Regions from separate parts of the Streptomyces thermocarboxydus genome, predicted to be linked through region 2. Evidence: riboswitches for the same ligand, from Rfam matches in the RefSeq annotation. Region 2 holds a riboswitch; each other region holds the start of a gene.
The links. A riboswitch is a leader RNA that binds a small molecule or an ion and turns the genes downstream of it on or off. The one in region 2 is predicted to bind cyclic di-AMP.
Positions count from the first base shown of each region.

Region 1: it holds a riboswitch for cyclic di-AMP, as region 2 does, so the genes downstream of both, AY578_RS20220 (C40 family peptidase) here and AY578_RS24880 (M23 family metallopeptidase) in region 2, are expected to answer to the same signal.
Region 3: it holds a riboswitch for cyclic di-AMP, as region 2 does, so the genes downstream of both, AY578_RS19280 (transglycosylase SLT domain-containing protein) here and AY578_RS24880 (M23 family metallopeptidase) in region 2, are expected to answer to the same signal.

Region 1 covers NZ_CP058273.1:4,357,185-4,367,684, forward strand. Annotated here, with positions in the region: gene AY578_RS20200 (ATP-binding protein) at 1-734, shown strand, start outside; gene AY578_RS20205 (LuxR C-terminal-related transcriptional regulator) at 731-1,474, shown strand; gene AY578_RS20210 (C40 family peptidase) at 1,494-2,534, opposite strand; gene AY578_RS20215 (hypothetical protein) at 2,899-3,252, shown strand; gene AY578_RS20220 (C40 family peptidase) at 3,377-4,549, opposite strand; cyclic di-AMP (ydaO/yuaA leader) riboswitch at 4,574-4,710, opposite strand; gene pcrA (DNA helicase PcrA) at 4,962-7,442, shown strand; gene AY578_RS20230 (M23 family metallopeptidase) at 7,535-9,115, opposite strand; gene AY578_RS20235 (esterase/lipase family protein) at 9,409-10,278, opposite strand.
Region 2 covers NZ_CP058273.1:5,383,178-5,393,677, forward strand. Annotated here, with positions in the region: gene AY578_RS24850 (hypothetical protein) at 104-343, shown strand; gene AY578_RS24855 (DUF6082 family protein) at 345-902, opposite strand; gene AY578_RS24860 (CobW family GTP-binding protein) at 1,222-2,280, shown strand; gene AY578_RS24865 (DNA gyrase/topoisomerase IV subunit A) at 2,277-4,730, opposite strand; gene AY578_RS24870 (M16 family metallopeptidase) at 5,298-6,680, shown strand; gene AY578_RS24875 (M16 family metallopeptidase) at 6,677-8,065, shown strand; cyclic di-AMP (ydaO/yuaA leader) riboswitch at 8,265-8,430, shown strand; gene AY578_RS24880 (M23 family metallopeptidase) at 8,443-9,216, shown strand; gene AY578_RS24885 (GntR family transcriptional regulator) at 9,439-10,143, shown strand; gene AY578_RS24890 (HPr family phosphocarrier protein) at 10,280-10,500, opposite strand, start outside.
Region 3 covers NZ_CP058273.1:4,165,761-4,176,260, reverse strand. Annotated here, with positions in the region: gene AY578_RS19300 (ABC transporter permease) at 1-211, opposite strand, end outside; gene AY578_RS19295 (ABC transporter ATP-binding protein) at 198-1,232, opposite strand; gene AY578_RS19290 (LolA family protein) at 1,274-2,500, opposite strand; gene AY578_RS19285 (polyprenyl synthetase family protein) at 2,827-3,837, opposite strand; cyclic di-AMP (ydaO/yuaA leader) riboswitch at 4,406-4,534, shown strand; gene AY578_RS19280 (transglycosylase SLT domain-containing protein) at 4,538-5,008, shown strand; gene AY578_RS19275 (HAD family hydrolase) at 4,972-5,844, opposite strand; gene fahA (fumarylacetoacetase) at 6,108-7,322, shown strand; gene AY578_RS19265 (M56 family metallopeptidase) at 7,479-8,417, shown strand; gene recQ (DNA helicase RecQ) at 8,506-10,500, opposite strand.

The DNA.
Region 1 (10,500 bases), 1.0 Mb from region 2:
CCGGCATCTTCGTCCTGCGCGGCTCCGGCAGTCACCTGGGCGCGGTGCTGCAGGCCGCCCTGGCGGTCCTCGTCGGCGTCGCCCTGCTCGCGGGTCCATACCTCGTTCGTATGACGCAGGACCTCTCCGAGGAGCGCCTGATGCGCATCCGCGCCCAGGAGCGCGCCGAGGTCGCCGCCCATGTCCACGACTCCGTGCTGCACACGCTCACGCTGATCCAGCGCAACGCGGACAACCCCGGCGAGGTGCGCCGCCTGGCCCGCGCCCAGGAGCGCGACCTGCGCGCCTGGCTCCACAAGCCGGAGGGGAACGGCAAGGACGAGGACGAGGAGCCCGCCACCCTCGCGGAGGCGGTCAAGCGCAACGCCGCCGAGGTCGAGGACAAGCACGGCGTCCCCCTGGAGGTCGTCGTCGTGGGCGACTGCCCCCTCGACGAGAGGATCGCCGCGCAGATGCAGGCCGCGAGGGAAGCGATGGTCAACGCCGCCAAGTACGGTGGCGAGGGAGGCGCGGTCCAGGTCTACGCGGAGGTCGAGGGGAGGACGGTGTTCGTGTCCGTCCGGGACCGCGGTCCCGGGTTCGACCTCGACTCGATACCCGCCGACCGTATGGGCGTCAGAGAATCGATCATCGGCCGTATGGAACGCAACGGCGGCACGGCGCGGCTGCGCGCGGTGCCGGACGGGGGAACCGAGGTCGAGCTGGAGATGGAGAGGGCGGAGAAGACGTCATGAGCGAGCCGACCGAGGCGAACGCAGCGGCGGAGGCGGCGCCGGCGGACGGGACCGCGGAGCCGGCCGGCGGGGCCGGGCGGCGCCATGTGCGCGTGGTCCTCGTCGACGACCACCGGATGTTCCGTACGGGGGTCCAGGCGGAGATCGGACAGACCGAGCAGACCGGTGTCGAGGTGGTCGGCGAGGCCGCCGACGTCGACCAGGCGGTCACGGTCATCACGGCGACGCGGCCCGAGGTGGTCCTGCTCGACGTGCACCTGCCCGGGGGCGGCGGCATCGAAGTGCTGCGGCGCTGCACGTCGTTGATGGGGGATCCGGAGCGGCCGGTGCGTTTTCTCGCGCTGTCCGTGTCGGACGCGGCGGAGGACGTCATCGGCGTCATCCGGGCCGGTGCGCGCGGCTACGTCACCAAGACGATCACGGGCGCCGACCTGGTCGACTCGATCTTCCGGGTGCAGGAGAACGACGCGGTGTTCTCGCCGCGGCTGGCCGGGTTCGTGCTGGACGCCTTCGCGTCGACGGACGCCCCGCCGGTGGACGAGGACCTCGACCGTCTCACCCAGCGCGAGCGGGAGGTGCTGCGGCTGATCGCCCGGGGCTATGCCTACAAGGAGATCGCCAAGCTGCTGTTCATCTCGGTGAAGACGGTGGAGTCGCACGTCTCCGCGGTGCTGCGCAAGCTGCAGCTGTCCAACCGGCACGAGCTGACCCGCTGGGCGACGGCCCGCCGCTTGGTCTGAGCCGCCCGGCCGAGCTCGGTCACACGACGCGTGTCGCCCCCGCGAACGGCATCTGGTCGACGGGGGCCACGCGGACCGGGGCCGAGGGGTTCGGGGCGTGGATCATCTGCCCGTTGCCGATGTACAGGCCGACGTGGCTGATGCCGGAGTAGAAGAACACCAGGTCCCCGGGGAGGAGTTCGGAGGGGGAGACGCGACGGCCGGCGTCGATCTGCGCGTACGTGGTGCGCGGCAGGGAGACGCCCGCGGAGCGGTACGCGGCCAGCACGAGGCCCGAGCAGTCGAAGGCGTCCGGGCCGGTCGCGCCCCACACATAAGGGCTGCCGAGCTTCTGGCGGGCGTAGGCGACGGCCTGCGCGGCGCGCGCGTTCGGCGCCTGCGCCAGGGCGGCGTCCCGGGCCGTACCGCCGGCCGAGCGGGCGGCGCGGAGGGAGTCGCCGGTGATCCGGGCGCGCTCCTCCGGTGACATCCGGGACAGCGCCTCGCGGGCGGCGGACAGCTTCTCGGTGATCGTCCGCCGGTGGCGCCCGAGTTCGTCCCGGCGGGCGGTGAGCGTCCTCACCTCGACGCGGGCCGCGCCGCGCAGCTTCTCGATCTCGCGGAGCTGGGCGCGGACCCGGCCCAGCTCGGCGTGGTGGCGGCTGCCCGCGCGTTCGGCGAGGGCCGCGCCGTCGAGGTAGGCGTCGGGGTCGTCGGACAGCATCAGCCGCAGGGCGGGGTCGAGGCCGCCGGAGCGGTACTGCGCCGCCGCTACGGTCCCCAGGGCCTCCCGGGCCTTGTTGAGCCGTGCCTGGGCGCGGGCCGTCTCGTCCTGGAGGTCGCGCAGCCGCCGCCGTGCCGAATCCGCCTTCTCCTTGACGCCGTTGTACTTCTCGGTGGCGACCTCGGCCTCGCGGTACAGACGGTCCACGTCGGCGCCGGAGGGCGTCGGCCGGGGCGCCGCGTGCCCCGCTCCGTCGAAGCCGGCCGCGGTGGCCGCTCCCGCGAGGACGACGGTGACGGCCGCACGGGCCGTGGTGCCGCCCACCGGACGCTGCCGTGACCTGCGGTGCGCTGCCACCCTCGGTGCCGTCCTTCCCACTGGCGTCCGTCGGGGCCGGACGTCCGTCCGGTGGTCCGGCGGCGGGGTGACAGGGGAGCCGTCCGCCGCCGGACCCTTTCCTCGGCGGTGGTGTCCGGCCGCCGCTCCTGGCCCGAGCGGCGATGCGGAGCCGGTCACCTGGGGCAGGACGCTAGGCCGGGCCGCGCGGCGCGGGATGCGGGTTGTGCGGAAGTGTTGCCCACGGACCGCCGGGTGACCGTAAGTGACCGTTGGGTCGTGCATGGCGCTTCGTTCTCACTCAGAGTGATGACCGATGTGGTGAAGGCGGGAAGGCCGAGGGCGGCGGAATGCTATGGGACGCCCCTGGTTAGGCTCCGGCCTCATGGACGTACTCATCCACCTCTTCGTCGGTCTGCACATCATCGGCATCGCGTCGCTGCTCGGCGGCTTCCTCACCCAGATGAAGGCGATGGGCGCGGGCACCGCCCGCTTCGTCCCGGCGATGCTGCACGGCGCGCTGACGATGCTGGTCACGGGCGTGATCCTCGTGGGCCTCAACCAGGCGCAGGACTACTCCGTGGACAACATCAAGATCGGCGTGAAGCTGGCGCTGCTGGTCGTGATCCTCGGCCTGGTCTACGTGAAGCGGGACGAGGAGAAGGTGGACAAGGGCGTCTTCGGCCTGGTCGGCCTGCTGACCGTGGCGAACATCTTCATCGCGGTGCTCTGGACCTGAGCCGCGACCCCGGAACGCCGGGGCCTGCCCTCGACACGGAACCGCCGACCGAGCCTCTCCGGCCCGGTCGGCGGTTTTCGTATGTGCGCCCTCTGCGTCCTCTGCGCCCTCTGCGCCCGTGCCGTCAGGCCGGCCGGACGACGCTGTGGATCGCGGAGTCGCCGTCGTAGTAGATCGACTCCTCGCGGACGTACGCGCCCGGCTTCGGGGCGTGGATCATCATGCCGTTGCCGATGTAGATGCCCACGTGGGTGACGTCGTCGTAGAAGAAGACCAGGTCGCCGGGCTGCGCCTGGGACACCGGGACGGTGGTGCCGGCGTTCACCTGGTCATAGGTGGTGCGCGGCAGGGAGACGCCGGCGGCCTTCCAGGCGGCCTGGGTCAGCCCAGAGCAGTCGTAGGAGCCGGGGCCGGTCGCGCCCCAGACGTACGGCTTGCCGATCTGCGCGCGGGCGAAGGCGAGGGCCTTCTCGGCCTTGATGCCGTACGACGAGTCGGCGGGCGGGGTCTCGGTCGAGCCGGTGGAGCCGGACCCGGAGCCCTCCGAGGCGCCACCGTCCTGCTGCGCGGCCTCCTCGCGGGCCTGCTCCTGCTCCGCCTGCTGCCGGGCCAGCTCCGCGGCCTTGCGGGCGGCCTCCTCCTGCTTGCGCTTCTCGATCGCGGCGAGCCGCGCCTTCTCCTCGGCGGTCAGCTTCGACAGCAGTTCACGCGCGTCGGCGAGCTTCTTCTGGACGGTGGCCTTGGCCGTCTTCAGGTCGCCCTGCGTCTCGGTGAGCGTTCGGAGGCTCTCGGTGGCCTCCTGCCGCTTCTTCATCGTCTCGGTCTGCTGGGTGACGTAGTCGTCGACCGCCGCCTTCTGGCGGCCGGTCATCCGGTCCAGCACCTGACGCTGGTCGAAGATGTCCTGCGGGGTCTCCGCGAGCAGGAACGTCGCGGTGTCGGGCAGGCCGGCGCCGGTGCGGTACTGGGCGGCCGCGTAGGAGCCCAGCTCGGCGCGCGCCTCGTTCAGCTTCTGCGTGCGCTGCGCCACGTCGTCGAGGAGGGTGTCGACGCGCTTGCGCTGCTTGGTGGTCTTCTCCTTGGCCGCGTTGTACTTCTCGGTCGCCGACTCGGCCTGGCGGTAGAGGTCGCCGACCTTCTTCTCCACCTCCTCCAGGCTCGGCCGGTCCTCGCCGGGAGAGGCGTTGGCCGTCTGGGAGAGCAAGGCCACAGAGGTGAGCGCGGCCGTGGCGAGGGCCGGGGTGCGTATGCCTGCCACGCGCGTGCCGGGGGTGCGCGACTTGCGGTGCGACGCCAAGGGAGGCGACTCCTTCCGGTGCTCCGCCTACCGGGTTAGCTGTCGGGTTCGGGCGGGTGGAAGGGTTGCCCTACGGCCTCTCCGAAGAGTGGGCCGATTCACCCCAAGTCTCGGTGGGTCCCCGGCTCCGGCTGCCCTGGCGGACAGTGACGGACTCGGCGGGGGCCGCGCGGCCCGGCGAGGTTCGCCGGCGGGGGACGAGCGGCCCGGACGGCACGGTAGCCAACTGGTGTGGCCCTTGTGAAGGTTGATGGGTGATATGCCCGATACATTTTCGTGACCTTCTTGTGGATGTCACGCACGGTGAGGCGCTGACCGTGGAGGGTGCCCGCCGCGGCGCCCCGGGGAGGGGCCGGGGATGTTTCCGGGGCGGGCCCGGGTTGTCGGTGGAGCGCCCTAGACTCGGAGAGCGATGAGCAGCCTCTTTGACGACAGCTTCCTGGCGGACCTCCAGGCCCAGCGCGGCCCGGCGGACGACCCCCCGCCGCCGCCCGAGGACGAGCACGCCCCGGAGCCCCTGCCGGACGACCTGTTCGGCGGGAAGTTCGACGTGCCCCCGGAGCGGGACTCCTACTACCGGGACGGCGCCCCGCGCCCGGTGATCGACTCCGCCGCGCTGCTCGAGGGGCTGAACGACAACCAGCGCGCCGCGGTCGTGCACTCCGGCTCCCCGCTGCTCATCGTCGCCGGAGCCGGGTCCGGCAAGACCCGTGTGCTCACCCACCGCATCGCCTACCTGCTCGCCGAGCGGGGCGTCCACCCGGGCCAGATCCTCGCGATCACCTTCACCAACAAGGCCGCGGGCGAGATGAAGGAGCGCGTCGAGCAGCTCGTCGGCCCCCGGGCGAACGCGATGTGGGTGATGACGTTCCACAGCGCGTGCGTCCGCATCCTGCGCCGCGAGTCCAAGAGGCTCGGCTTCACGTCGTCCTTCTCGATCTACGACGCCGCCGACTCCAAGCGTCTGATGGCCCTGGTCTGCCGCGACCTGGACCTCGACCCGAAGCGCTTCCCGCCGAAGTCCTTCAGCGCCAAGATCAGCAACCTGAAGAACGAGCTGATCGACGAGGAGGACTTCGCCGCCCAGGCGACCGACGGCTTCGAGAAGACCCTCGCCCAGGCCTACGCGCTCTACCAGTCCCGCCTGCGCGAGGCTAACGCGCTGGACTTCGACGACCTGATCATGACGACGGTCAACCTGCTCCGCGCCTTCCCCGACGTCGCCGAGCACTACCGCCGCCGCTTCCGGCACGTCCTGGTCGACGAGTACCAGGACACCAACCACGCCCAGTACGCCCTGGTGCGCGAGCTGGTCGGGGGCGCCTCCGAGCCCCACGTCGACGTCCCGCCGGAGGCCGAGGTGCCGCCCGCCGAGCTGTGCGTGGTGGGCGACGCCGACCAGTCCATCTACGCGTTCCGCGGCGCGACCATCCGCAACATCCTCCAGTTCGAGGAGGACTACCCGGACGCGACGACGATCCTGCTGGAGCAGAACTACCGCTCCACGCAGACGATCCTGTCCGCCGCCAACGCCGTGATCGAGCGCAACGAGTCGCGCCGCCCGAAGAACCTGTGGACCAACGCGGGCGAGGGCGCGCGCATCACGGGGTACGTCGCGGACACCGAGCACGACGAGGCGCAGTTCGTCGCCGACGAGATAGACCGCCTCACGGACGCGGGCGAGGCCAAGGCCGGCGACGTCGCCGTCTTCTACCGGACCAACGCCCAGTCCCGTGTGTTCGAGGAGATCTTCATCCGCGTCGGCCTGCCCTACAAGGTCGTCGGCGGCGTGCGCTTCTACGAGCGCAAGGAGGTCCGGGACGTCCTGGCCTACCTGCGGGTGCTGGCCAACCCCGAGGACTCGGTCCCGCTGCGCCGCATCCTCAACGTCCCCAAGCGCGGCATCGGCGACCGCGCCGAGGCCATGATCGACGCGCTCGCCCAGCGGGAGAAGATCAGCTTCCCGCAGGCGCTGCGCCGCGTCGACGAGGCGTACGGCATGGCCGCCCGGTCGGTGAACGCGGTCAAGCGGTTCAATACGCTGATGGAGGACCTGCGTACGGTCGTCGAGTCGGGGGCGGGACCGGCGACGGTCCTCGAGGCCATCCTGGAACGCACCGGCTACCTCGCCGAGCTGCAGGCCTCCACCGACCCGCAGGACGAGACCCGCATCGAGAACCTCCAGGAACTCGCGGCTGTCGCCCTGGAGTTCGAGCAGGAGCGCGGCGAGGGCGAGACCGGCACGCTGGCCGACTTCCTCGAGCAGGTCGCCCTGGTCGCCGACTCCGACCAGATCCCCGACGAGGAGGACGGCGACGGCGTCATCACGCTGATGACCCTGCACACCGCCAAGGGCCTGGAGTTCCCGGTCGTCTTCCTGACCGGTATGGAGGACGGCGTCTTCCCGCACATGCGCGCCCTCGGCCAGACCAAGGAGCTGGAGGAGGAGCGCCGCCTGGCCTACGTCGGCATCACGCGCGCCCGGGAGCGGCTCTACCTCACCCGGTCGGTGATGCGCAGCGCCTGGGGCCAGCCGTCGTACAACCCGCCGTCGCGGTTCCTGGAGGAGATCCCGGCCACGCACGTGGAGTGGAAGCGGACCGGGGCGAGCGGTCCGGTGGCCTCCGGTGCGGTGTCCGGGGTGGCGGCGTCGCTGTCGTCGTCCCGTTCCCGCTCGTCCGCGTCGGGCGCCTCCGGCTTCGCGACCCGGCGCACCTCGGAGAAGCCCGTGGTGTCGCTGGCGGTCGGGGACCGGGTCACCCACGACCAGTTCGGCCTGGGCACGGTCGTCGCGGTGAAGGGCACGGGGGCGAACGCGGAGGCGACGATCGACTTCGGCGACGAGAAGCCCAAGCGGCTGCTGCTGCGGTACGCGCCGGTGGAGAAGCTCTAGCAGTCGGTGGACCGGCGTGGCCTGTCGTGGCCCGGGGTTCGCCCCGGCGCCGCGGCGGGCGCCGGATCACGGGCCGGCCTGCGTGGGTTCGTTTACGTCGGTTCCAGGCCGTGGCTGCGGAACCAGGGCAGGGGGTCGATCGACGAGCCGCCGCCGGGACGGACCTCGAAATGCAGGTGCGGGCCGGTCGAGTTGCCGGAGTTGCCGGAGAACGCGATCTGGTCGCCCGCCTTGACGGTCGCGCCGGAGGGCACCTGGTAACTGGAGAGGTGGCAGTACCACGTCTCCGTGCCGTCCATGGCCGTCACGATCAGCATGTTGCCGTAGGCGGAGTTGTACTGCGTGCGTACCGTGCCGTCGGTCGCCGCCAGCACGGGCGTGCCGTACGAGACGGGGAAGTCGATGCCGGTGTGGAGGGACATCCAGTTGATGCCGGACTGGCCGTAGAAGGCGCTGAGTCCGTGCTGCGCCACCGGGAGCGCGAACTTCGGGCGGAGCCGCTCCTTGCGGGCCGCCTCCTCGGCCGCCCGCTTGCGCTCGAGCTCCTGCTGGGCCTTGAGGTCGATGCGGCCCTGGGCGCGGCTGGCCCGGTCCGCGAAGTCGTCGGCGCCGGCCGCGAGGCTCTCGAGCTGGGTGTCCAGCTTGACGTTGGCGGCGGACGGCTGGACCGGCTGGGCGTCCGCGGCGGTCGTCCGGGCGTCCTGGCCGCCCTCGTCGGAGAGGTCCCCCACCGAGGCGGCGGCGATGCCGGCGACGCCCATCACGCAGGCCGAGGGCACGGCCACGGTCAGCAGCGCGGAGCGCTTGGGCGGGGTGCGGCGGCGGGAGCGGGACCCGGAACGGGAGGCGGCGCGCGGTGCGGGGGTGACCTCCTCCTGCTCGTCGAGGAGGGAGACGGCGGGCAGTTCGCCGGTGTCGGCCGGTTCACCGGCCCCGGGTTCGTCCGGACCGGGCTCCCCGCGGTAGGCGTCCTCCGCGTAGGGCTGGTCGGGCGCGTCCTGCTCGTAGGGCTCCCGGGAGAAGCTCTCCCGGGTGAAGTCCTCCTGCGCCGCGAAGTTCTCGTGCGCCGCGAAGTCCTCCTGGGTCCCGAACTGCTCTTGCCCGTACGGCTCTCCGCCGTACTGCGCGTCCGGTGCGGGTGTCTCGCCGCCGTCGGAGTTCCACTGGGTGGCGTCGTAGACGCCGCTGTCGAAGGTCTGCGTGCCCCAGTTCCACTGCTGCGTCGGGTCCGCGGGCTGCTCGGCATGGTCGGGCTGGAGCCACGCGCTCGCGTCCCACTGGCCGGTCTCGGGGGACCCGCCCTGCTGGGGGGTCCCCGCCATCGGCTGCTCGCCCGTGGTCCAGGCGGTCGCGTCCTGGCCGCCGGTCCCGTACGCGGCCTGCTGGAAGGCGTAGGCGTCGTAGTGCCCGGTGTCCTGCGCGCCGGCCGTCCACTGGCCGGTGGTCCAGGCGGCCTGCGCGGGGTCCTCGCCCGGCATGCTCCCGAAGAGGGGGTCGGCGGCGAAGGTGCCGGCGGCGTGCTCGCCGGTGCCGTAGTAGGTGGCGTCGTAGCCGCCGTAAGAGGTGACGTCCCCGTACGGGACCTCCTGGCTGCCGTACGACGCGTAGGGCGCCGAGGCGGCATCGGAGGCCGGAGCCGGGGTCATGGTCCCCGACGGGTGACGGTCGTTCACCAACTTCTCTTTCGCCTCGACAACAGGGGCTGCCAGAGCAGTGCGGCGACTGTACCCGGCGGTATGCGGGCGCGACAATCTTCCCCAGGTTTCGCGGCCGCAGGAAACGGGCATTCGGTCGGGTTTTGGCGGTCGGCGGGCGCCGTCTTGGCTCTTTGTTCGACGGGTGTTCGAAGTTGTGGCGCACGGGCGTCGGCAAGTGGGCCGTACCTGACCGATGTTGTTCGCTTGTGGACGGGAAAGATCGTGCCGTCCGTGAGGGGAGGCGCGGGCGTGTCGTGCGCCTCCGCGTCTCAGGCGACCGTGAGGCCGTTCGCCCGACCGCCGGACGGTTCACCCGGATGCGCCGTGTCCAGCGCCTCCCGGATGCCCGTCGCCACCGCCGGGTGCACCGGCAGCGCCAGGTGCCCCACACCGCTCACCCGCACGTTGACCGCCTTGAGGTCCGGGTGCTCGATGCACGCGTTCTCCAGCGGATCCATGATGTGGTCGAGGTCGCTCCAGAACGCCACGAAATGCGTACGGCACCCGGGCGCGGGCCGGGCGAGCTCCTCCAGCACCGGGGAGCCCGGACGCATCTGCCGCACGATCGGATGGGCGTTGGCCAGCGGCGCCACCCGCGTGCCGGAGTGCGGGGTGCCGAGCGTGACCAGCGTCCGCACCCTCCGGTCGCCGCCCAGCCGCTGCACGTAGTACCGCGCGATCAGCCCGCCGAGGCTGTGTCCCACCACGTCCACCCGCTCGCTCCCCGTGCGCTCGCACACCTGCTCGACATGGCGTCCGAGCAACTCGGCCGCCGTGCGGATGTCGCAGGTCAGCGGGGAGTAGTTCAGCGACTCGATCTGCTGCCGGCCGTGCTGGGCCAGGCTGCGGCGCAGCAGGACGAAGACCGAGCGGTTGTCGATGAAGCCGTGCAGCAGCACGACCGGCGGCTTGGCCTCCGTCGGCAGCTGCGCCGTCCCCTCCGGGGCGGTCAGTGCGGAACGGTCGGGGCCGCGCCGCTCCTGGATGATGCCGGCGGGATAGAGGAGGACATGGCCCGCCAGGATCGCCAGCTCCAGTGCGGTCGCCTTCAGCAGGCTCACGGAGAGATCCGCCAGCCGGGCCGGCAGGAGGCGCCGGCAGAGGGGCAGGAACGGAAGAGCTGCCTGGGTGACCTTCATGGCCGACCTCCTGTCGGCACGCGAAGGGACAGCCTCGTCCCCCGTGTGCCCTCGTGGAATGGCGCTCCGAGTGCGGTCGACGGTGCGCGCCGGTGAAGCGCGGACGGTGCGCGGTGGTGGGTCGACCTCGAGGCGCATCCCTTATGCGCATGTTCCCACTGTTGTCCGTGTGTCGCACGAGCACTCGGCTGCGGGGCCGGGCCCGGGAACGCTGCGCGACGG
Region 2 (10,500 bases):
CCTGTGCGCCTGTTTTCTTCAGCGGCGCGGACCTGCAAAGATACGCTCGCGCGTCGCGCGGCATCGAGCGCTGGTGCTCGTGCCCAGAGAACAGAGGAAATCAGTGAGTCAGATCGTTCGCCGTCTCGGCGTCGCTCCGCGTCTTCGAGGCAGTGCTACCGGGGCGACCTGCCCCGACTTGTTCGAGTTGGCCGATGGAAACTTCGCCGTCATCGGCACGGACGTCACTGATTCGCTGGAATCGCATCTACCCGCCGACGCTGCACGTGCCGACTATGAGCGCATCGTGGTGATTACCAGAGAAACCCTGGTCAAGGCGAAGCCGGACATCCCGGACGCTTAGGTCACTGATCGGTGGGCGGTTCGCCCACAACCCACCACTCGCCGGTGTCCGCTTCGTCTAGCTGCAGCAGAAGCTCGTCGATCATCTGAGCTATCTTGGCCTCCTCTGTCCCTTCGAGGCTGTCGCGATCGTGGCGTGTTGCTTCCCAGTAGTCCCTCACTATCGCGTTCTGGAACAAGGCTCTGGCGTGTTTGAAGAATTCGTCCAGGGTGAGGTTGCCGATGCGGTGGTAGTTCAGCAGGTTGGTGTACGCGGCGTTCGCGAACAGGTACTGTCGGCGCTTCTGGGTCGTGACAGGCACCTCGTACAGGTCCAGCACCTCGGCCAGTTCAGGGTCGTCAATTGCCTTGCTCAGCAACTCCCAGTGCTGCCGCTGCTGCATGGCCAGGTTGGCCCGCTGCTGATTGCTGGCCTGTTCTTCCAGGCGCTCAAGGCGCCGGTTGATCGCGTCCAACGTGCCCCGCTGTGCTGCCACCGCAGCGATTACCCCTGCAACCATCCCCAGACCGGCTGCGGTGACGGAGTGCAGCCTCCGCAGCCCCACGCTCTTTGTGCCCATGTCAAATACCCCCGATCAGGCCGCCGTCCGCCGGTCGTCGGGTGGTGGGTCGACTTCAGGGAACCGGCGAGCGGTGGGCGGCGCTTGCCGCCTTCCAGGGTGCCGAGCGGCTCTGATCGGCGGGAAGGCGGAGAGGAGGCGCACGGAGGGAAGCGAGGGTCGCACAATCCGGCGCCTTGTCAGACGTCTGCCCCGCGAATGCTGCTAACAATCGTTCACTTCGGGCTCGTTACGGGTACTCGTATCCTGGACCGTCAGTCGTTCGTCCGTGCGCACGCCGTCAGCGAGCCGGTGTGCGCACAGGTGTGAGAGGGGTCGTGTGTCGGAGCGGAGCAGCGGGCGGCAGATTCCGGTGGTCGTGCTGGCCGGATTCCTCGGCTCGGGAAAGACCACCCTGCTCAACCACCTCCTCCACCGCAGCGGCGGCAGCCGTATCGGCGCGGTCGTGAACGACTTCGGGGCGGTCGAGATCGACGCCATGGCGGTCGCGGGCGCCCTCGGCGACTCGACCGTGTCCCTCGGCAACGGCTGTCTCTGCTGTGCCGTCGACGCCAGTGAGCTCGACGAGTACCTCGAGCGGCTCGCCCGCTCCTCCGCCGGCATCGACGTCATCGTCATCGAGGCGAGCGGCCTGGCCGAACCGCAGGAGCTCGTCCGCATGGTCCTCGCCAGTGAGCTGCCGAACATCGTCTACGGCGGCCTCGTCGAGGTCGTGGACGCCGCCGAGTTCGACGAGACCAGGGCCGCGCACCCCGGCATCGACCGGCATCTGGCGCTCGCCGACCTCGTGGTCGTCAACAAGATCGACCGGGTGGACGACCCGGAACCGGTGCTGAAGACGGTTCGGGACCTCGTCGACCGCGCCGCCGTGGTGCCCGCCACGCACGGCCGGGTCGACCCCGAGTTCCTCTTCGACTGCCGGCCGAGCGAGGAGCGCATCGGGCAGTTGTCCTTCGACGACCTCCATCGGGACGACGCCCCCGAGCAGGAGCAGCACGCTCATCTGCACGCGGGCTACGACACCCTCTCCTTCGTGTCCGAGCGCCCTCTCGACCCCCGTCGCCTCATCGCCTTCCTCGACAGCCGGCCCGCAGGGCTCTACCGCATCAAGGGGTACGTCGACTTCGGCCCCTACGACGTGCGCAACCGGTACGCCGTGCACGCCGTCGGCCGGTTCCTGCGCTTCTACCCCGAGCCGTGGCCGGCCGGCGCCGGGCGGGCGACGCAGCTCGTGCTGATCGGGACCGGCCTCGACACCGGCGCCCTGCGCACCGAGCTGGACGCGTGTGTGAGCGACGACGCCCCACACGCCGACGACGAGGCCGGCATGTGGGGCGTCCTGCGCTACGTCCAGGAGGCCGAGGAACCCGAGGCCTAGACCGGCCCGGCCACCACGGCCACCGTCTTGCCCAGCGACACGCCCGAGCCGTCGCGGCGCGGGTCGATCTCCGGGAGCTCCACCGGGGTGCCGTTCTTCTGCGCCGCGCGCGCCGGGGCGGGGCCCGCCCAGGCCAGGGACAGGCAGTCCTCGCCCTTCAGGAACCGCTGGCAGCGCACGCCGCCGGTGGCCCGGCCCTTGCGCGGGTACTGGTCGAACGGGGTCAGCTTGGCCGTCGTCTGGACCGAGTCGTCGAGCGTGCCGCGCGAGCCCGCGACCGTGAAGACCACCGCGTCCGCCGCCGGGTCGACCGCCGTGAAGCTGATGACCTTCGCGCCCTCGCCGAGCTTGATGCCCGTCATGCCGCCCGCCGGACGTCCCTGCGGACGCACGATCGAGGCCGGGAAGCGCAGCAGCTGCGCGTCGTCGGTGATGAAGACCAGGTCCTCCTCACCTGTGCGCAGTTCGGTCGCGCCGACGATCCGGTCGCCCTCCTTGAGGGTGATGACCTCGAGCTCCTCCTTGTTGGAGGGGTAGTCGGGCACCACGCGCTTGACCACACCCTGCTGGGTGCCGATCGCCAGGCCCGGCGAGGACTCGTCGAGCGTGGTCAGGCACACCACCTGCTCGTCGTCCTCCAGGGACACGAACTCCGCCAGCGGCGCCCCGCCCGACAGGTTCGGCACCGGCATCGACTCCGGCAGCTGGGGCAGGTCGATCACGTTGACCCGGAGCAGCCGGCCCGCCGACGTGACCACGCCGATCTCGCCGCGCGCGGTCGCCGGGACCGCCGAGACGATCACGTCGTGCTTGACGCGCTTGCCCCCGGAGGTGTCGGTGAGCGGCCGGTCGTCGGCGGTGCGCGCCAGCAGACCCGTGGACGACAGGAGTACCCGGCACGGGGTGTCCGCCACCTGCAGCGGCACCGCGGCCGGCGTGGCCGCCGACTCCAGCAGCAGCGTGCGCCGGTCGTCGCCGAACTTCTTCGCCACCGCGGCCAGTTCGGACGAGACCAGCTTGCGCAGCTCCGCGTCCGAATCCAGGATCCGGGTCAGCTCCTCGATCTCCGCGTTCAGCCGGTCCTTCTCGGCCTCCAGCTCGATCCGGTCGTACTTGGTGAGGCGGCGCAGCGGGGTGTCCAGGATGTACTGCGTCTGGATGTCGCTCAGCGAGAAGTGCTCGATGAGCCGCTGCTTGGCCTGCGCCGAGTTCTCGCTGGAGCGGATCAGGCGGATGACCTCGTCGATGTCGAGCAGGGCCGTGAGCAGGCCCTCGACCAGGTGCAGCCGGTCGCGCTTCTTGCCGCGCCGGAACTCCGAGCGGCGGCGCACCACGGTGAAGCGGTGGTCGAGGTAGACCTCGAGCAGCTCCTTGAGGCCGAGCGTGAGCGGCTGGCCGTCGACCAGCGCCACGTTGTTGATGCCGAAGGACTCCTCCATCGGCGTCAGCTTGTACAGCTGCTCCAGCACGGCCTCCGGCACGAAGCCGTTCTTGATCTCGATGACCAGGCGCAGGCCGTGCTCGCGGTCGGTGAGGTCCTTGACGTCCGCGATGCCCTGGAGCTTCTTGGAGCCCACCAGGTCCTTGATCTTGGCGATCACCTTCTCCGGGCCGACCGTGAACGGCAGCTCCGTGACGACCAGGCCCTTGCGGCGCGCGGTGACGTCCTCGACGGTCACCGTCGCGCGGATCTTGAACGTGCCGCGCCCGGTCTCGTAGGCGTCCCGGATGCCGTTGAGGCCGACGATGCGGCCGCCCGTGGGCAGGTCGGGGCCCGGGACGTGCTTCATCAGGGCGTCGAGGTCGGCGTTGGGGTGCCGGATCAGGTGCCGCGCGGCGGCGACGACCTCACGCAGGTTGTGCGGCGGCATGTTGGTGGCCATGCCGACGGCGATGCCCGAGGCGCCGTTCACCAGGAGGTTGGGGAACGCGGCGGGCAGGGCGACCGGTTCCTGCTCCTGGCCGTCGTAGTTGGGCGCGAAGTCGACCGTGTCCTCGTCGATGGACTCGGTCATCAGACTCGTGGCCTCGGCCATGCGGCACTCGGTGTACCGCATGGCGGCCGGCGGGTCGTCGTTGCCCAGCGAGCCGAAGTTGCCGTGGCCGTCCACCAGGGGCAGGCGCATGGAGAACGGCTGCGCCATGCGGACCAGGGCGTCGTAGATCGACGCGTCGCCGTGCGGGTGCAGCTTTCCCATCACCTCGCCCACCACGCGCGCGCACTTGACGTACCCGCGCTCGGGGCGCAGGCCCATCTCGTTCATCTGGTAGACGATGCGGCGGTGCACCGGCTTGAGACCGTCACGCGCGTCGGGCAGGGCGCGGGAGTAGATGACCGAGTACGCGTACTCGAGGAAGGAGCCCTGCATCTCGTCGACGACGTCGATGTCGAGGATCTTCTCCTCGTACGGGTCGTCGGGCGGCGGGGTCTTCGTGCTGCGGCGGGCCATCGCTGCCGGCTCCTTGCTGAAGCGTGGGACGGGATCTGACGCGGACCATTGTGGACCTTCGCACTGACAGGGCGGGACCAGGACCCGGGTCCTGCCGCCCGGTTCGGCGCGGGTACGGCGGCGCGAGCAGGCTACGCGGCTCCGTCGCCGCGCACTTCGCGGGGTCGCCCTGCGGGCGGCGTCCGGGTCTTGGCGGGGCCGCCGCAGACCGCGCCCCCGCCTCCGCGCGGCCCCGTGACCGACGCGGCCCCGCATGAGCGTGACCCGCTCCCCGCCCGAGGGCGCCACCGTCCCCTCCGCGCACCGCCCCCCCGCCCCGGCGCACCCCACCCGCCCGCACCCCTCAGGCGCACGACGGCGCACCCCAGAGGCGACCCGGCGCACACCCCCCGTCACGCGCCGTGCGCTTCCGTCACCCCCGCACCACCCGCCCCACCAGGTTCTCGCTCTCGGCGTAGCCGCCCGGTCCGGGAACTCCACCGGCCGTCCGCACGCTTGCATACAGTGGCAGGACCGGCAGAAACGGCGGTGTCGACGACGACCGCCTCCGCGATCGAAGGGACGTACATGCCCATGGGTCACACGGCCACAGCCCAGGCAGGCTCCGGAGGCCTGACAGCGACCGAACACCGCCTGGCCAACGGCCTGCGCGTGGTGCTCTCCGAGGACCACCTGACCCCGGTCGCGGCGGTGTGCCTCTGGTACGACGTGGGCTCACGGCACGAGGTCAAGGGCCGTACGGGCCTGGCTCACCTTTTCGAGCACCTGATGTTCCAGGGGTCCGCCCAGGTGAAGGGCAACGGCCACTTCGAACTGGTGCAGGGCGCCGGCGGCTCGCTCAACGGCACCACCAGCTTCGAGCGGACCAACTACTTCGAGACCATGCCCGCCCACCAGCTGGAGCTCGCCCTCTGGCTGGAGGCCGACCGCATGGGCTCCCTGCTGACCGCCCTGGACGAGGAGTCCATGGAGAACCAGCGGGACGTCGTGAAGAACGAGCGCCGTCAGCGCTACGACAACGTTCCCTACGGCACCGCCTTCGAGAAGCTGACCGCCCTCGCCTACCCGGAGGGCCACCCGTACCACCACACCCCGATCGGGTCGATGGCCGACCTGGACGCGGCGACCCTGGAGGACGCCCGCCAGTTCTTCCGTACGTACTACGCGCCGAACAACGCGGTGCTGTCCGTGGTCGGCGACATCGACCCCGAGCAGACGCTCGCCTGGATCGAGAAGTACTTCGGCTCCATCCCCTCGCACGACGGCAAGCCCGCCCCGCGCGACGGCTCGCTGCCCGACGTGATCGGCGAGGAGCTGCGCGAGGTCGTCGAGGAGGAGGTCCCGGCGCGGGCGCTGATGGCCGCCTACCGGCTCCCGGAGGACGGCACGCGCGCGTGCGACGCGGCCGACCTGGCGCTCACCGTCCTCGGCGGCGGCGAGTCCTCGCGGATCTACAACCGCCTGGTGCGGCGCGACCGTACGGCCGTCGCGGCCGGGTTCGGCCTGCTGCGGCTGGCCGGGGCGCCGTCCCTGGGCTGGCTGGACGTGAAGACGTCCGGCGATGTCGAGGTGCCGGTGATCGAGGCCGCCATCGACGAGGAGCTCGCCCGGTTCGCCGAGGAGGGCCCCAGTGCCGAGGAGATGGAGCGCGCCCAGGCCCAGCTGGAGCGCGAGTGGCTCGACCGGCTCGGCACGGTCGCCGGGCGCGCCGACGAACTGTGCCGCTACGCCGTGCTGTTCGGCGACCCGCAGCTCGCCCTGACCGCCGTGAGCCGGGTCCTGGAGGTGACGGCCGAGGAGGTCCAGGAGGTCGCCAAGGCGCGCCTGCGGCCCGACAACCGCGCGGTGCTCGTCTACGAGCCCGTCGCCCCGGCGGCTGGTGACGCAGCCGCCGAAGCCACCGAAGCCGCCGCGGCCGCCGCCGACGAGAACGAGGAGACGTCGAAGTGACCGAGCTCGCCACGATGGAGTTCCACCCCCGGCCGCAGGCGGGCGAGGCCAAGCCCTGGGCCTTCCCGGCCCCCGAGCGCGGCTCCCTCGACAACGGCCTGACCGTGCTGCGCTGCCACCGCCCGGGCCAGCAGGTCGTCGCCGTCGAGGTGATCCTCGACGCGCCTCTGGACGCGGAGCCGGAGGGCCTGGACGGCGTCGCCACGATCATGGCGCGGGCCTTCTCCGAGGGCACCGACAAGCACTCCGCCGAGGAGTTCGCCGCCGAGCTGGAGCGCTGCGGCGCCACCCTCGACGCGCACGCCGACCACCCCGGCGTCCGCCTCAGCCTGGAAGTGCCGGCCTCGCGGCTCGCCAAGGGGCTCGGCCTGGTCGCCGACGCCCTGCGCGCGCCCGCCTTCGCCGACAGCGAGATCGAACGCCTGGTCCGCAACCGCCTCGACGAGATCCCGCACGAGCTGGCGAACCCGTCCCGCCGCGCCGCGAAGGAGCTCTCCAGGGAGCTGTTCCCGGCGAGCGCGCGCATGTCGCGCCCGCGCCAGGGCACCGAGGAGACCGTCGAGCGCATCGACTCCGCGGCCGTGCGCGGCTTCTACGAGAAGCACGTCCGCCCGGCCACGGCGACCGCCGTGGTGGTCGGCGACCTCACCGGCGTCGACCTGGACGCGCTGCTCGCCGACACCCTGGGCGCCTGGACGGGCTCCCAGGCGCAGCCGCGGCCCGTCCCGCCGGTCGTCGCGGACGACACCGGCCGCGTGGTCATCGTGGACCGCCCCGGCGCCGTGCAGACGCAGCTGCTGATCGGCCGTACCGGCCCGGACCGGCACGACCGCGTGTGGCCCGCGCAGGTGCTCGGCACGTACTGCCTCGGCGGCACCCTCACCTCGCGCCTGGACCGCGTCCTGCGCGAGGAGAAGGGATACACCTACGGCGTACGGGCGTTCGGCCAGGTGCTGCGCTCGGCCCCCGACGGCACGGGCGCGTCGCTGCTGGCCATTAGCGGCTCGGTCGACACCCCCAACACGGGCCCGGCACTGGACGACCTGTGGACCGTGCTGCGCACGCTGGCCGCCGAGGGCCTCACGGACGACGAGCGGGAAGTCGCCGTGCAGAACCTGGTGGGCGTGGCGCCGCTCAAGTACGAGACGGCCGCGGCCGTCGCGGGCACCCTGGCCGACCAGGTCGAGCAGCACCTGCCGGACCACTACCAGGCCGACCTGTACCGGCAGTTGGCCGCGACCGGCACGGTGGAGGCCACGGCGGCCGTCGTGAACGCCTTCCCGGTGGACCGTCTGGTGACCGTGCTCGTCGGTGACGCGGCGCAGATCAAGGAGCCCGTGGAGGCGCTCGGGATCGGCGAAGTCACGGTCGTCACGGCCGAGTAGGCGCGGCGGAACGCACGCGCGCGGGAGCCCCGGCGGCGGGAACGTCACCGGGGCTCCCTTATGCCCGAATTGGGGCGGAGGTTGCCTGTCTGCCCTGTGGGATGCGCTACAAAACCATGGATTCGTTTGGGGATTGCGAGATGTCCCGCTTAGCTTCGTGCGGGCTGTTCGTCGGGCAGTGCGCCGCATCCGCGGCACCGGACAGTCATCGCCGAGTCCCCGTACGGCGCGAGCCAGGGGAGCCGGGGACCCACACGTAGTCCCTGGGGTGAATCGGACGCCCGCGCGTGTCGCGAGGGTGTCCGTAGGAGACCTTCCTGCTCCGAACCCGTCAGCTAACCCGGTAGGCGAGAGGGAAGGAAAGGACCAGCTTGTACATGGCGTTCACCCGCGCCACCGGGAAGCACCGTCGTCCCAGCCGCGTCCAGCGCGGCACCGCCCGCGCCGCGGGCGTCGCGGCCCTCGCGGGCACCGGCGTCGTCGGCTCCTTCGCGGCCCCCGCGCTCGCCGCCGAACCGGCCGCCGCCCAGACCGGCCTCACCCCTGTCGTGACCCTCGGCGACGTGGTCGCCGACCGCATCGACGCCCAGGCCGCAGCCCAGCACGAGGCCGCCCGCGTGGCGGCCCAGGAGGCCGCGCGCAAGGCCGCCGAGGAGGCGGCCCGCGAGCGCGCCGTCGAGGAGGCGGAGAAGGCCCGCGCCGAGAAGGAGCGCGCCGCGCGTGAGGCGGAGCGCAAGCGCCTCAACACCTTCGTCTCCCCGATCCCCGGCTCCTACGTGTCGACCGGCTACCAGAGCGGCGGCGCCATCTGGTCGTCCGGCAGCCACACCGGGATCGACTTCCACGCCGCGAGCGGCACGCCCGTCCACTCCGTCGGCGTCGGCACGGTCGTCGAGGCCGGCTGGGGCGGCGCGTACGGCAACCAGGTCGTCATCAAGATGCACGACGGCACGTACACCCAGTACGGGCACCTGTCGTCGATCGGGGTGTCGGTGGGCCAGGAGGTCGCCGCCGGTGAGCAGATCGGCCTGTCCGGCGCCACCGGCAACGTCACTGGCGCCCACCTGCACTTCGAGGCGCGCATGTCCCCCGAGTACGGCTCCGACCTCGACCCGGTCGCCTACCTCCGGTCGCACGGCGTGAACATCTGAGGCGTCGTCGCGCCCTCCCCGCGGCGTAACCGACCCGCCCTCAAGCCCCGGCTCCCGCGAGCCGGGGCTTTCGCCGTTTTCGAACCCGTCCGCCCATGCGCCGCCTGTCCAAAAATTATGTATGGATTCCGGTCCGCCGTCGGAAATTGTCTCCGGTTGCAATAGAGTCACGAACGGACGTCAATCGTCGACGTTTCACGGGGATTAAGCCGGAGGTCGGTCATGCGTATTCCCGCGCACTCGGTGTGCACGGCGATCCGGGACGACATCGTCGCCGGTGTCTACGAGCGCGGGGGCCGGCTCACCGAGGAACTGCTCGCCCGCCGCTACGGGGTCTCCCGGGTCCCCGTCCGCGAGGCGCTGCGCACCCTGGAGGCCGAGGGGTTCGTGGTGACCCGGCGACACGCGGGCGCGTGCGTCGCGGAGCCCACCGAGCAGGAGGCCGCCGACCTCCTGGAGATGCGCCAGCTCCTGGAGCCGCTCGGCGCCTCCCGGGCGGCCCAGCGGCGCACCGACGCCCATCTCAGGGTGCTGCGCGGCCTGGTCAGGCTGGGGCAGGAACGCGCACGTCAGGGCAACAGCGACGACCTGCGCTCGCTGGGCGGCTGGTTCCACGAGACGCTCGCCCAGGCCTCCGGCAGCCCGGCGCTGACGTCGATGCTGACCCAGCTCAGGCACAAGATCGCCTGGATGTACGCGGTGGACGGGCCGCCCGACCCGGTCGCGTACTGGGCGGAGCACGGCGCCATCGTGGACGCCGTGGCACGCGGCGACGGCGAGCGCGCCCGGACCCTCACGGCCCTGCACACCGAGCAGGCGAACGCCGGACACCGGCTGCGGTTCGGCTCCGGAGCCGAACGCGCCGTCCGCACGGACCGTGTGAGGAACTCGCAACATCCCGTAAACATGACGGGCCTGCGCCATTAACACGAGTCCCGTATACAAAGAGGGCGGAAATCGCGGGGGCTTTTTCTGCTGCCCGGAAATGGGAATGAGAAAGGCCCGCCCGGTGGTCCGGGCGGGCCTTTCCGTGTCGCACGGCACTCGCGTGCGGAATTCGTGGTCAGACGGTCTCGGGGAGTTCCTCGAGACCCTCGGCGACCAGTTTCGCCAGACGGTCCAGGGCGGCGTCCGCGCCCTCGGCGTCGGAGGCGAGGACGATCTCCTCACCGCCCTGCGCGCCCAGGCCCAGGACGGCCAGCATCGAGGCCGCGTTGACGGGGGTGCCCCCGGCCTTGGCGATCGTCACCGGGACGCCTGCGGCCGTGGCGGCTCGGACGAAGA
Region 3 (10,500 bases), 1.2 Mb from region 2:
CGCCGCCCCCGGCCGAGCCGTCGCCGGTCTCGATCCGTACGGCGATCCCGACCAGCACCGGCACGGCGGCCAGCACGCCCAGCAGGGCGAGCGTGCGCCAGCGGCGGAAGGTGGTGCGCAGTTCGTCGTGGAAGAGGCCGAGGGTCCACAGCGGACACGGCCGTACGGATGCTTCGGCGACCGGCGCGCTCACCGTCTCAGCCCGCGACATCGAACCCCTCCCCCGTCAGCGCCACGAACGCGTCTTCCAGGGACGCCCGTTCGACCGCGAAGCCGCGTACCCGCACGCCGGCCGTGACCAGGGCCGCGTTCACCTCGGCGAGGTCCCGTGCGGGCGGCTCGGCGCTCACCCGGTCGCCGTCCGCGACGACGTCGGCGAGCCCCTGCTCCTTCAGCACCCGGGCCGCGTCCGCCGGGTCGGGCGTGGTGACCACCAGGCGGCCCCGGGCGCCCGCGGCCAGCTCGGCGACCGGCCCCTGGGTGATCAGCCGGCCGCGCGCCATCACGGCGACGTGGGTGCAGACCTGCTCGATCTCGTCGAGGAGGTGGGAGGAGAGGAACACGGTCGTGCCGTCGGTGGCGAGCTCGCGCACGAGCGCGCGGATCTCCCGCATGCCCTGCGGGTCGAGGCCGTTGGTCGGCTCGTCCAGCACCAGCAGCCGACGGGGCCGCAGCAGGGCGGCGGCGAGACCGAGGCGCTGCTTCATGCCGAGGGAGTACGCCCGCGCCTTCTTGCCGGACGCGGCCGTGAGACCCACCCGGTCCAGGGCGGCGGTGACACGGGCCGTGCGGGTACGGGGGTCGGCGGTGGGGTCCGCGGCGTCGTACCGGAGGAGGTTGTCGCGGCCGGAGAGGAAGCCGTAGAGGGCGGGGCCCTCGATGAGGGCGCCGACGTGCGGCAGGACGGCGCGCGCGGAGCGAGGCATGGGGCGCCCCAGTACGTGCGCCGTCCCGGAGGTCGGCTCGATCAGGCCCATCAGCATGCGGATGGTGGTGGTCTTGCCGGAGCCGTTGGGGCCGAGGAAGCCGAAGACGCTGCCCGCCGGGACGGTCAGGTGCAGGCCGTCCACGGCGAGCTGTCCGCCGCGGTAACGCTTGGTCAGTCCCCGGGTGACGACGACCGCGTCACCCTCGGACCGTCCGTCGCGTGTCTGCCCCGTGGCGGACGTCCCGCGCGTCACCTCCGTGGCGGACGTCCCGCCTGTCTGCCCCGTGGCGGACGTCCCGTCCATCGGCTCCCCCGTTCCCCTCGCGGCTCGGTGGGTTCGGGGAGTTACTTCCCCGCCTCGGCCGCCTTCACCAGCGCGTCCTTGGTGACCGTACCCACGTAGACCTTGCCGTCCTCCGTGACGAGGGCGTTGACCAGGCGGGTGCTGAACACCGTGCCCTTGCCGAAGTCGCCCTTGACCTGGTCGCCGAGCGAGCCGAGGAAGCCGCCGAGGTCGCCGCCGATCTCCTCCTCGGTGGGCAGACCGGCGCCGGCGCCGGTGTCGAACGCGGCGACGGTGTTCCAGCCCTCGCCGAGCATCCGCAGTCCGTCGAGGCCCTTGGCGAGGTCCTCCTCGGACTTCGGGCCGCGCTCCGGCTTCGTGCCGAAGTCGCCGTGGCCGCGGCCCCGTTCGGTGTCCTCGGTGACCTTGGCGCCCTTGGGCGGGGTGAAGTCGAACGTGGAAGCGTCCGGGCGGTCGAAGCTCACCTTGGTGAAGCCGACGTCCACGACGGCCGAGCCGCCGCTCGACGGGGTGAGCGTGAACTTCAGCGGCATGCCCGTCTCGCTGTCCACGGCGATGCTGACTGCGCCGACGGTGGATCCGGACTGCTTGGGCTCGACCACCAGCCGGTAGGCGTCACGGCCGGCCACCTGGGCGGTGCCGTCGACCTTCACGGACGTGGTGTCGTCGACCGCCTTGAGCGCCTCCTCCGCGAAGTCCTTCGGGGTGGCCGGGGGCTGCTGCCGGCTCCGCTCCTTCGCGTCCGCCTCGTCGACGGTGGCGTGGTAGACCTCGTTGGACGCGCTGTCGTAGCCCCAGACGTCCTTGCCATTGTGGATGAGGCTGTACTCGGCGGCGTTCTCCAGCAGGGACAGCTTCTGGCGGTCGGGGCCGTCGGCGGCGACGCGCAGGGTGTGCGTGCCGGACGCCAGCTCGGTGAGCCGGCCGGACGGGTCGGCGGAGGAACCGCCCTCGCCGCCCGCCGCGCCGGACAGCAGGCCGCTCTCCAGCCCGCCGAGGTTCGGCAGACCCAGGTCGGTGGTGATCTTCACGGTGCCGGACAGGCGCTCCACGTCCGACTGCGCGATCTTCTCGACGAGCTGCGCGGCGGTGATGTCGGGCAGGTCCGGGTCGCCGGAGTCGGCGAGCGCCGGGACGAGTCCGATCGTCGCGGCCGCCACGCCCAGCACCGTCACGGGAACCACGTACCGCGCGGCCTTGCGGCGCCCGGCGCGCGGCTCCTCGGCCTCCCCCGCGGTCGTCCTGTCGTCGGTCTCGTTCGGTGCCATGTGTGCCCTCCGTGGTCGGCGGCGGCTTCCGTCCCGTGTTCTCGCACCCGTTCGGCCCGGGCCGCCATTCTCACCCGAACCGGTGAGAAGTGGTGTTCTCCGTCGTGGTCCATCTGACCAAACCGGGGGGACGGAATCGTCAGACCGCGGGCTCAACTCCGCGTACTGCTGCGGTATGACACGGGACGACGGCGCCTCACCCGCCCCGTAGGGGTCACCCGGGTACCGGAGGCGTACGGGGGACGGCAGGGCGGCAGCCGGGGGACGGCCGGACGGCAGCCGGGGGACGGCAGGGGAGGACGACCGGAACGGGCGGCCGGAGCCGGTCAGCCCGCCCGGTGCACCACCGCGTCGCACAGCTCGACCAGCGCCGACTTGGCGGGGCCGTCGGGCAGCGGGGCGAGCGCGGAGCGCGCCTCCTCGGCGTAGCGCACGGTGTCCCGGCGGGCCTGGCCGAGTGCGGGGTGGGCGCGCAGCAGGCGCAGCGCCTCGGCGTGCCGGGTGTCGTCGGTGAGGTCGGAGTCGAGCAGCTCGCACAGGGCGAGGTCCTCGGCGAGGCCGAGCCGGGCGGCCCGCTCGCGCAGCCGCAGCACGGGCAGGGTGGCGATGCCCTCGCGCAGGTCGGTGCCGGGGGTCTTGCCGGACTCGTGGGAGTCGGAGGCGATGTCGAGGACGTCGTCGGCGAGCTGGAAGGCGACGCCGAGCCGCTCGCCGTACTGGGTGAGGACGTCGACGACGGTCTCGTCGGCGCCGGACATCATCGCGCCGAAGCGGCACGAGACGGCGACGAGGGAGCCGGTCTTGCCCCCGAGCACGTCCAGGTAGTGGTCGACCGGGTCGCGGCCGTCCTGCGGGCCCGCGGTCTCCAGGATCTGGCCGGTGACCAGCCGCTCGAACGCCTCGGCCTGCACCCGCACGGCCTCCGGGCCGAGGTCGGCCAGGATGTGCGAGGCGCGGGCGAAGAGGAAGTCACCGGTGAGCACGGCGACCGAGTTGCCCCAGCGGGCGTTCGCGCTCGCGACCCCGCGGCGCACCTCGGCCTCGTCCATCACGTCGTCGTGGTACAGCGTGGCCAGGTGGGTGAGCTCCACCACGACGGCCGACGGCACGATGCCGGGCGCGTAGGGGTCGCCGAACCGGGCGGCGAGCATGACGAGCAGCGGGCGGAACCGCTTCCCGCCGGCCCGCACCAGGTGCTGGGCGGCCTCCGTGATGAACGGCACCTCGCTCTTGGTGGCCTCGAGCAGCCCTTCCTCGACAGCCGTCAATCCGGCCTGGACATCGGCTTCCAGAGCCTGGTCCCGCACGCTCAGCCCGAACGGCCCGACGACGGTCACGAGGGGTCTCCTGTCTGCTGGTGTCTGCTGGCGGTTACACGGTTTGTCGATAGGTCGCTGCCACCACTCGAGTCAGCGTATCCGGTCGGGTTTCGATCACCGCCAGGGCCCGGGGTCACAAGCAGGGCGATACGGGATCAGAAGCGGAGTGTTTTTGATCGGCTGATAACAACGGACATACCTCGACTTCCCGGACACAGTGACCCGCGAACCATCCTGCCGCACCCCGGAGTCTGATTTGCCGCCATTGGTGGGCGAATTCCTCTTGGTCACCATTGCGCCCGCCGTCGCCGTCCCGTGAAGTGAGTCACGCGCGCGACGGTCACCCGGACACCCTCGCACACGCCCGTCCTCCCGCTCCACGCAACGGAGTTGACGCTTGGCGATCGCAAAGGATCAAACGGCCGAAACCGCCCATCTCAAGATCAAACGGGGTGTTGCGTGATCGGCGCACTTGTTCCCGACATCTGCTCTCGCATACGTTCCGGGCCTGCCGGGTGGACGCCTAGTCCTGCCGCCACCCGCATCACACCCGACGACCAACTCACGCACGGCAGGAGCGGGGGACCCAGGTAAGCCGCCGTACCGGACACCGCGCCGGGACGGCTCGGGGTGAAGCCATGCCCGCAGGGGCACGGCCGGGCACTCTCCCGCCCGAACCCGACAGCTCACCTCGCAGGCGTAGGAGAGGAACCCAGACATGCCCGCTTTCGCTTCGTCCCGCCTCGTCCGCACCCTCGCCGTCGCCGGCACCGGCGTCGCCGTGGTCGCGCTGCCGCTGTTCGGCGCCACCAGCGCCTCCGCGGCCCCCTCGACCCAGGCCACGACCGCCGCCTCCACGACCGCGTACCCGGACAACCTCGACGGCTGGATCCGCGAGGCGATGGACATCATGGCGCAGAACGGCATCCCCGGCTCCTACGACTCCATCCACCGCAACATCATGCGGGAGTCGTCCGGCAACCCGGCCGCCATCAACCTGTGGGACTCCAACGCCGTGAAGGGCACCCCGTCGAAGGGCCTGCTGCAGGTCATCGACCCGACCTTCCAGGCGTACCACGTGCCCGGCACCGCCTTCGACCCGTTCGACCCGGTCGCCAACATCGCCGCGGCCTGCAACTACGCCGCCGACCGCTACGGCTCGATCGACAACGTCTTCGGCGCGTACTGAGCCGACCTCTGACGGCCGACACCGGCCGGCTGCCCGAACAGTCGCTCGAGGACGACGGCCACGCCGTCGTCCTCGTTCGACAGGGTGACCTCGTCGGCCACCGCCTTGAGCTCAGGGTGCGCGTTGGCCATGGCGACGCCGTGGCCCGCCCACCGGAACATGGGGACGTCGTTCGGCATGTCCCCGAAGGCGACCGTGTCCTCGGGGCGCAGCCCCAGGTGCTCGGCGGCCAGCGCCAGACCCGTCGCCTTGGTGACCCCGCACGGCTGGAGCTCCACCGTGCCCGGCCCCGACATGGTGACCGTGGCCAGCGAGCCGACCACGGAGCGGGCCGCCGCGGCCAGAGCGTCGTCCGACAGCGCCGGGTGGCGCAGCAGCACCTTGCTGATCGGCTTCGCCCACAGGTCGTCGCGCCGCTCCACCCGCACCGACGGCAGCGTCGGGTGCGGCATCCGGTAGCCCTGCTCGATCAGCGTCAGCCCGTCGACCCCGTCCTGGTCGACCGCGGCGTACACCTCCCCCACCTCCGCCTCGATCTTGCCGAGCGCGGTCTCCGCCAGCTCCCGGTCCAGCCGGACCGACCACAGCATCCGTCCCGCGGCGGCGTCGTAGACCTGCGCGCCCTGTCCGCACACCGCGAGCCCCGTGCAGCCGAGGTCGTCGAGCAGCGGCCGCACTCTGGGGGCCGGCCGGCCCGTCACCACGAGGTGCCGGGCACCGGCCCGCGCGGCCCGGGCGAGGGCGGCGAGGGAGCGGTCGGAGAGGGTGTCGTCACCGCGCAGCAGCGTCCCGTCCAGGTCGGTGGCGATGAGAGAACAATCGGTGGGTGCGGCCATGATCAGAGAATACGGACAAGAGGACCGTCCGATTCACCGCGCCCGTATGCCCTCGCATTGGGTGCGTTTTGCTGTCCTCTGCCGCCGGATCACGACCGGATGGGAGCTGTTTCCCCGTGTGACCGGAACACCGAGCGCTCCACCGGACCCGGCCTCAGGAAGTCGTCCCCTGTAACAGGAGACCGCCGGGACGCGACCCCGTAACGTGTGATCGGCCACGGACACGTGGCCCACCCGCGCACACGAAAGCGAGGCAGCACCCGATGCCCCCCTTCGATGTCCCCGAGGGCGACCCCTTCGGCCCGCACAACCTGCCGTACGGCGTCTTCTCGCTCCCCGGTTCGGCGGAGCGCACCGTGGGCGTCCGGCTGGGCGACCACGTCCTCGACGCCGGCGCGGCGGCACACGCCCTGGGCTCCCCCTACGCCTCCCTGCTCGCCCGCCCCACCCTCAACCCGCTGCTGGCGGCGGGCCGTACGGCCTGGTCGGACGTGCGCCGCGCGCTCACCGCGTGGGTGACGGTCCCGGCGCACCGGGAGACCGTCGAGCCGTTCTTCCACCCGCTGTCCGAGGTGACCCTCCATCTGCCGTTCGAGGTCGCGGACTACGTCGACTTCTACGCCTCGGAGAACCACGCGCGGAACGTCGGGCGGATCTTCCGCCCCGACGCCGAGGACTCCCTCACCCCCAACTGGAAGCACCTGCCGATCGGTTACCACGGCCGCTCCGGCACCGTCGTGGTGTCCGGCACCGACGTGGTGCGCCCCTCCGGGCAGCGCAAGGCGCCCGCCGACGCCGCCCCGGTCTTCGGCCCGTCCGTGCGGCTGGACATCGAGGCCGAGGTCGGCTTCGTCGTCGGCGTCCCGTCCGAGCAGGGCCGGCCCGTGCCGCTGAGCGCCTACCGCGACCACGTCTTCGGCCTGTTCCTGCTCAACGACTGGTCCGCCCGCGACATCCAGGCCTGGGAGTACGTGCCCCTCGGCCCGTTCCTCGGCAAGTCCTTCGCCACCTCGGTGTCGGCGTGGGTCACCCCGCTGGACGCCCTGGACGAGGCCCGCGTCGCCCCGCCCGGGCGCACCCACGACCTGCTGCCGTACCTGGACGACTCCGGCGAGGAGCCCGGCGGCTACGACCTGCGCATCACCGTGAGGATCAACGGCCACACCGTCTCCGAGTGCCCCTTCTCCACCATGTACTGGACGGCCGCCCAGCAGCTCGCCCACATGACGGTGAACGGCGCCTCCCTGCGCACCGGCGACCTCTACGGCTCCGGCACGGTCAGCGGCCCCACCGAGCGGGAGCGCGGCTCCCTGCTGGAGCTGACCTGGAACGGCCGCGACCCGCTGGAACTCCCCGACGGCAAGCGGACGTTCCTGGAGGACGGCGACGTGGTGACGCTGTCCGCCTGGGCGCCGGGCCCCGACGGGGCGCGGGTGGGCCTCGGCGAGGTGACGGGACGGGTGGTCCCCGCGCCCTGACCCCTCCGGCCCTACCGAGGCGCACAACCACGCTGACTCGCACCGCCCTTCGCCGTCATACTTGGCGTCGGGCGGTGCGTTTCTTCTTCCGCACCGCGCACCGCACCACCGCACGCCCCCGAGCCGCTTCTTCCGACAGGATCCGGAGCCCGTGGCATGACGTACTGCCTGCTCCTGCTGAGTGTGGTCGCCGTGACCGCCGCCGTGCCCGTCCCCCGCCTGCTGACCCGGGCGTCGTGGCCGGAACGGGAACCGGTCGTCGCCCTGTGGGTGTGGCAGTGCCTGGTGGCCACCGTGCTGCTGTGCTGTCTGACCGCGCTGGCGCTGGGCGCCGCCGCCGTCTTCGGCACCGTCCGCGCCCAGTTGTTCGCGCCGGCGCCGCCCGCCGTGACCGCCGCCTACGACCTGTCGCACGCCTCGCCCTGGACGGCCGTCCTCACCGTGCTGCTGGCCTGCGGCGCCGCCTGGACCACGGCGATGCTCGGGCGTGAGCTGCTCGAGGCCCGCCGCCGTCGCACCCGTGCCCGCGCGGACCTGCGGGACCGCGCGCCCGACCTCCCGGCGGGGCTTCCCGAGGGGCGGGGGCCGCTGCTGGTGCTGGAGGAGGAGTACCCGGACGCCTGGTGGATGCCGGGCAGCCCGCCCCAGCTGATCGTGACGACCGGCGCGCTGCAGCGGCTCACGGACCACCAGCTCGACGCGGTCCTCACGCACGAGCGCGGTCACGCCCGGGCCCGCCACGACTGGCTGCTGCATCTGTCGGCGGCGCTGGCGGCCGGTTTCCCGCGGGTCCCGCTGTTCGCCCACTTCTGCGAGCAGACCCACCGTCTGGTGGAGCTGTCCGCCGACGACACCGCCTCCCGGCGCTGCGGCCATCTGACCACCGCGCTGGCGCTGATCGAGCTGAACCAGCACCGGGGCGTGCTGTCCTGCTCCTCCAGCCACCGGCTTCTCGGCGAGCGCGTCGACCGGCTCCTGGAGCCCCCGCCGCGGCTGGGCCGTCGCCACCGCGCCCTGACGACGGCGGCGGCGTCACTGGTGCCGCTGCTCCCGCTGCTGATCACGTTCGCACCGGGGCTGACGGCGCTGCCGTAGCGAGACGGCCGGGGCGGTCGGGGCCGCGAGGTCCGGGCCGGGGCGGTCGGGGCCGGGGCGGTCGGGGCCGCGGGGTCCGGGCCGGGCCTCAGGTCCAGTCGGGCTCCTCGTCGGGCCAGTCGTACGCGTTCTGCGCCTCCGGAGCGGGGACCGAAGCCGCGCGGGGCGCCGGGACCTCGGCCGCCGCGTCGGGAGCGGCCGCGTCCGGGGCCGGCAGCCCCGCCAGCACCTCCACGACCCCTTCCCCGTACGTCGCCCGCTTCTTCTCGCCCACGCCGCTGATCCCGCCGAGCTGCTCCACCGAGGTGGGCCACACCGTGACGATCTCCCGCAGCGTGGCGTCGTGGAAGATCACGTACGCCGGGACGCCCTGCTCCTTGGCCGTCTCGGCGCGCCAGGCGCGCAGCGCCTCGAAGGCGGGCTGGAGCGCCTCGGGCAGCTGGGCCGCCGCCGCCTTCGCCTTGCGGTCGCGGCCCGCCCCGCCGCCCGCGCGGGACGTGGCCGGCTTCTCGGGCTCCTTGCGCAGCGGCACCTCCCGCTCGCGCCGCAGCACCGACCCACTGGCCTCGGTGAGCACCAGCGTGCCGTAGTCGCCCTCGACCGCGAGCAGCCCCTGGGCGAGCAACTGGCGGATCACGCCACGCCACTGAGCCTCGCTCAGCTCCTCGCCGATGCCGAACACGGACAGCTGGTCGTGGTCGAACTGGATCACCTTGGCGGTGCGGCGGCCCAGCAGGATGTCCACGATCTGCACCGCGCCGAACTTCTGCCCGCGCTCCCGCTGCAGCCGCACCACCGTGGACAGCACCTTCTGCGCCGCCACCGTGCCGTCCCAGGTCTCCGGCGGGGCGAGGCAGGTGTCGCAGTTGCCGCAGTTCTCCCCCGACGGCTCCTGGCCGAAGTAGGCGAGGAGCTGGCCCCGGCGGCAGCGCACCGTCTCGCACAGGGCGAGCATGGCGTCCAGGTGCTGGCCCGCCCGCCGCCGGAACGCCTCGTCTCCCTCGCCGGACTGGATCAGCTTGCGCTGCTGGATGACGTCGTTCAGCCCGTAGGCCATCCACGCCGTGGACGGCAGGCCGTCGCGGCCCGCGCGGCCCGTCTCCTGGTAGTAACCCTCGACCGACTTGGGCAGGTCGAGGTGGGCGACGAAGCGGACGTCCGGCTTGTCGATGCCCATGCCGAAGGCGATGGTCGCCACCACGACCAGGCCCTCCTCGCGCAGGAACCGCGCCTGGTGCGCGTGACGCGTCCCCGCGTCGAGCCCCGCGTGGTACGGCACGGCCTCGATGCCGTTCTTCGACAGGAACTCGGCGGTCTTCTCCACCGAGTTGCGCGAGAGGCAGTACACGATGCCCGCGTCCCCCGCGTGCTCCTCGCGCAGGAAGGCGAGGAGCTGCTTGCGCGGGTCGGCCTTCGGCACGATCCGGTACTGGATGTTGGGCCGGTCGAAGCTGGCCACGAAGTGCCGGGCGTCCGGCATGCCCAGCCGCTCGGTGATCTCCCGGTGCGTGGCGTCCGTGGCGGTCGCGGTGAGGGCGATGCGGGGCACGTCCGGCCACCGCTGCCCCAGCACGGACAGGGTGAGGTAGTCGGGCCGGAAGTCGTGGCCCCACTGGGAGACGCAGTGCGCCTCGTCGATGGCGAAGACGGAGATCTTGCCGCGCGAGAGGAGGTCCAGGCTGCTGTCCAGGCGCAGCCGCTCCGGGGCCAGGTAGAGCAGGTCGAGCTCGCCGGCGAGGAACTCCGCCTCGACCGTCCGCCGCTCGTCGAAGTCCTGCGTGGAGTTCATGAACCCGGCCCGCACGCCGAGCGCCCGCAGCGCGTCGACCTGGTCCTGCATCAGTGCGATCAGCGGGGAGACGACCACACCCGTGCCGGGCCGGACCAGGGCCGGGATCTGATAGCAGAGCGACTTGCCGCCGCCGGTCGGCATGAGCACGACCGCGTCGCCGCCGGCGATCACATGGTCGACGACCGCCTCCTGCTCGCCGCGGAAGGTCTCGTAGCCGAAGACCCGGTGCAGCGCAGCCAGCGCCTCACTGTCCGTCACTGCCATCCCGGCGACACCGTCCGTCCCGTGCAT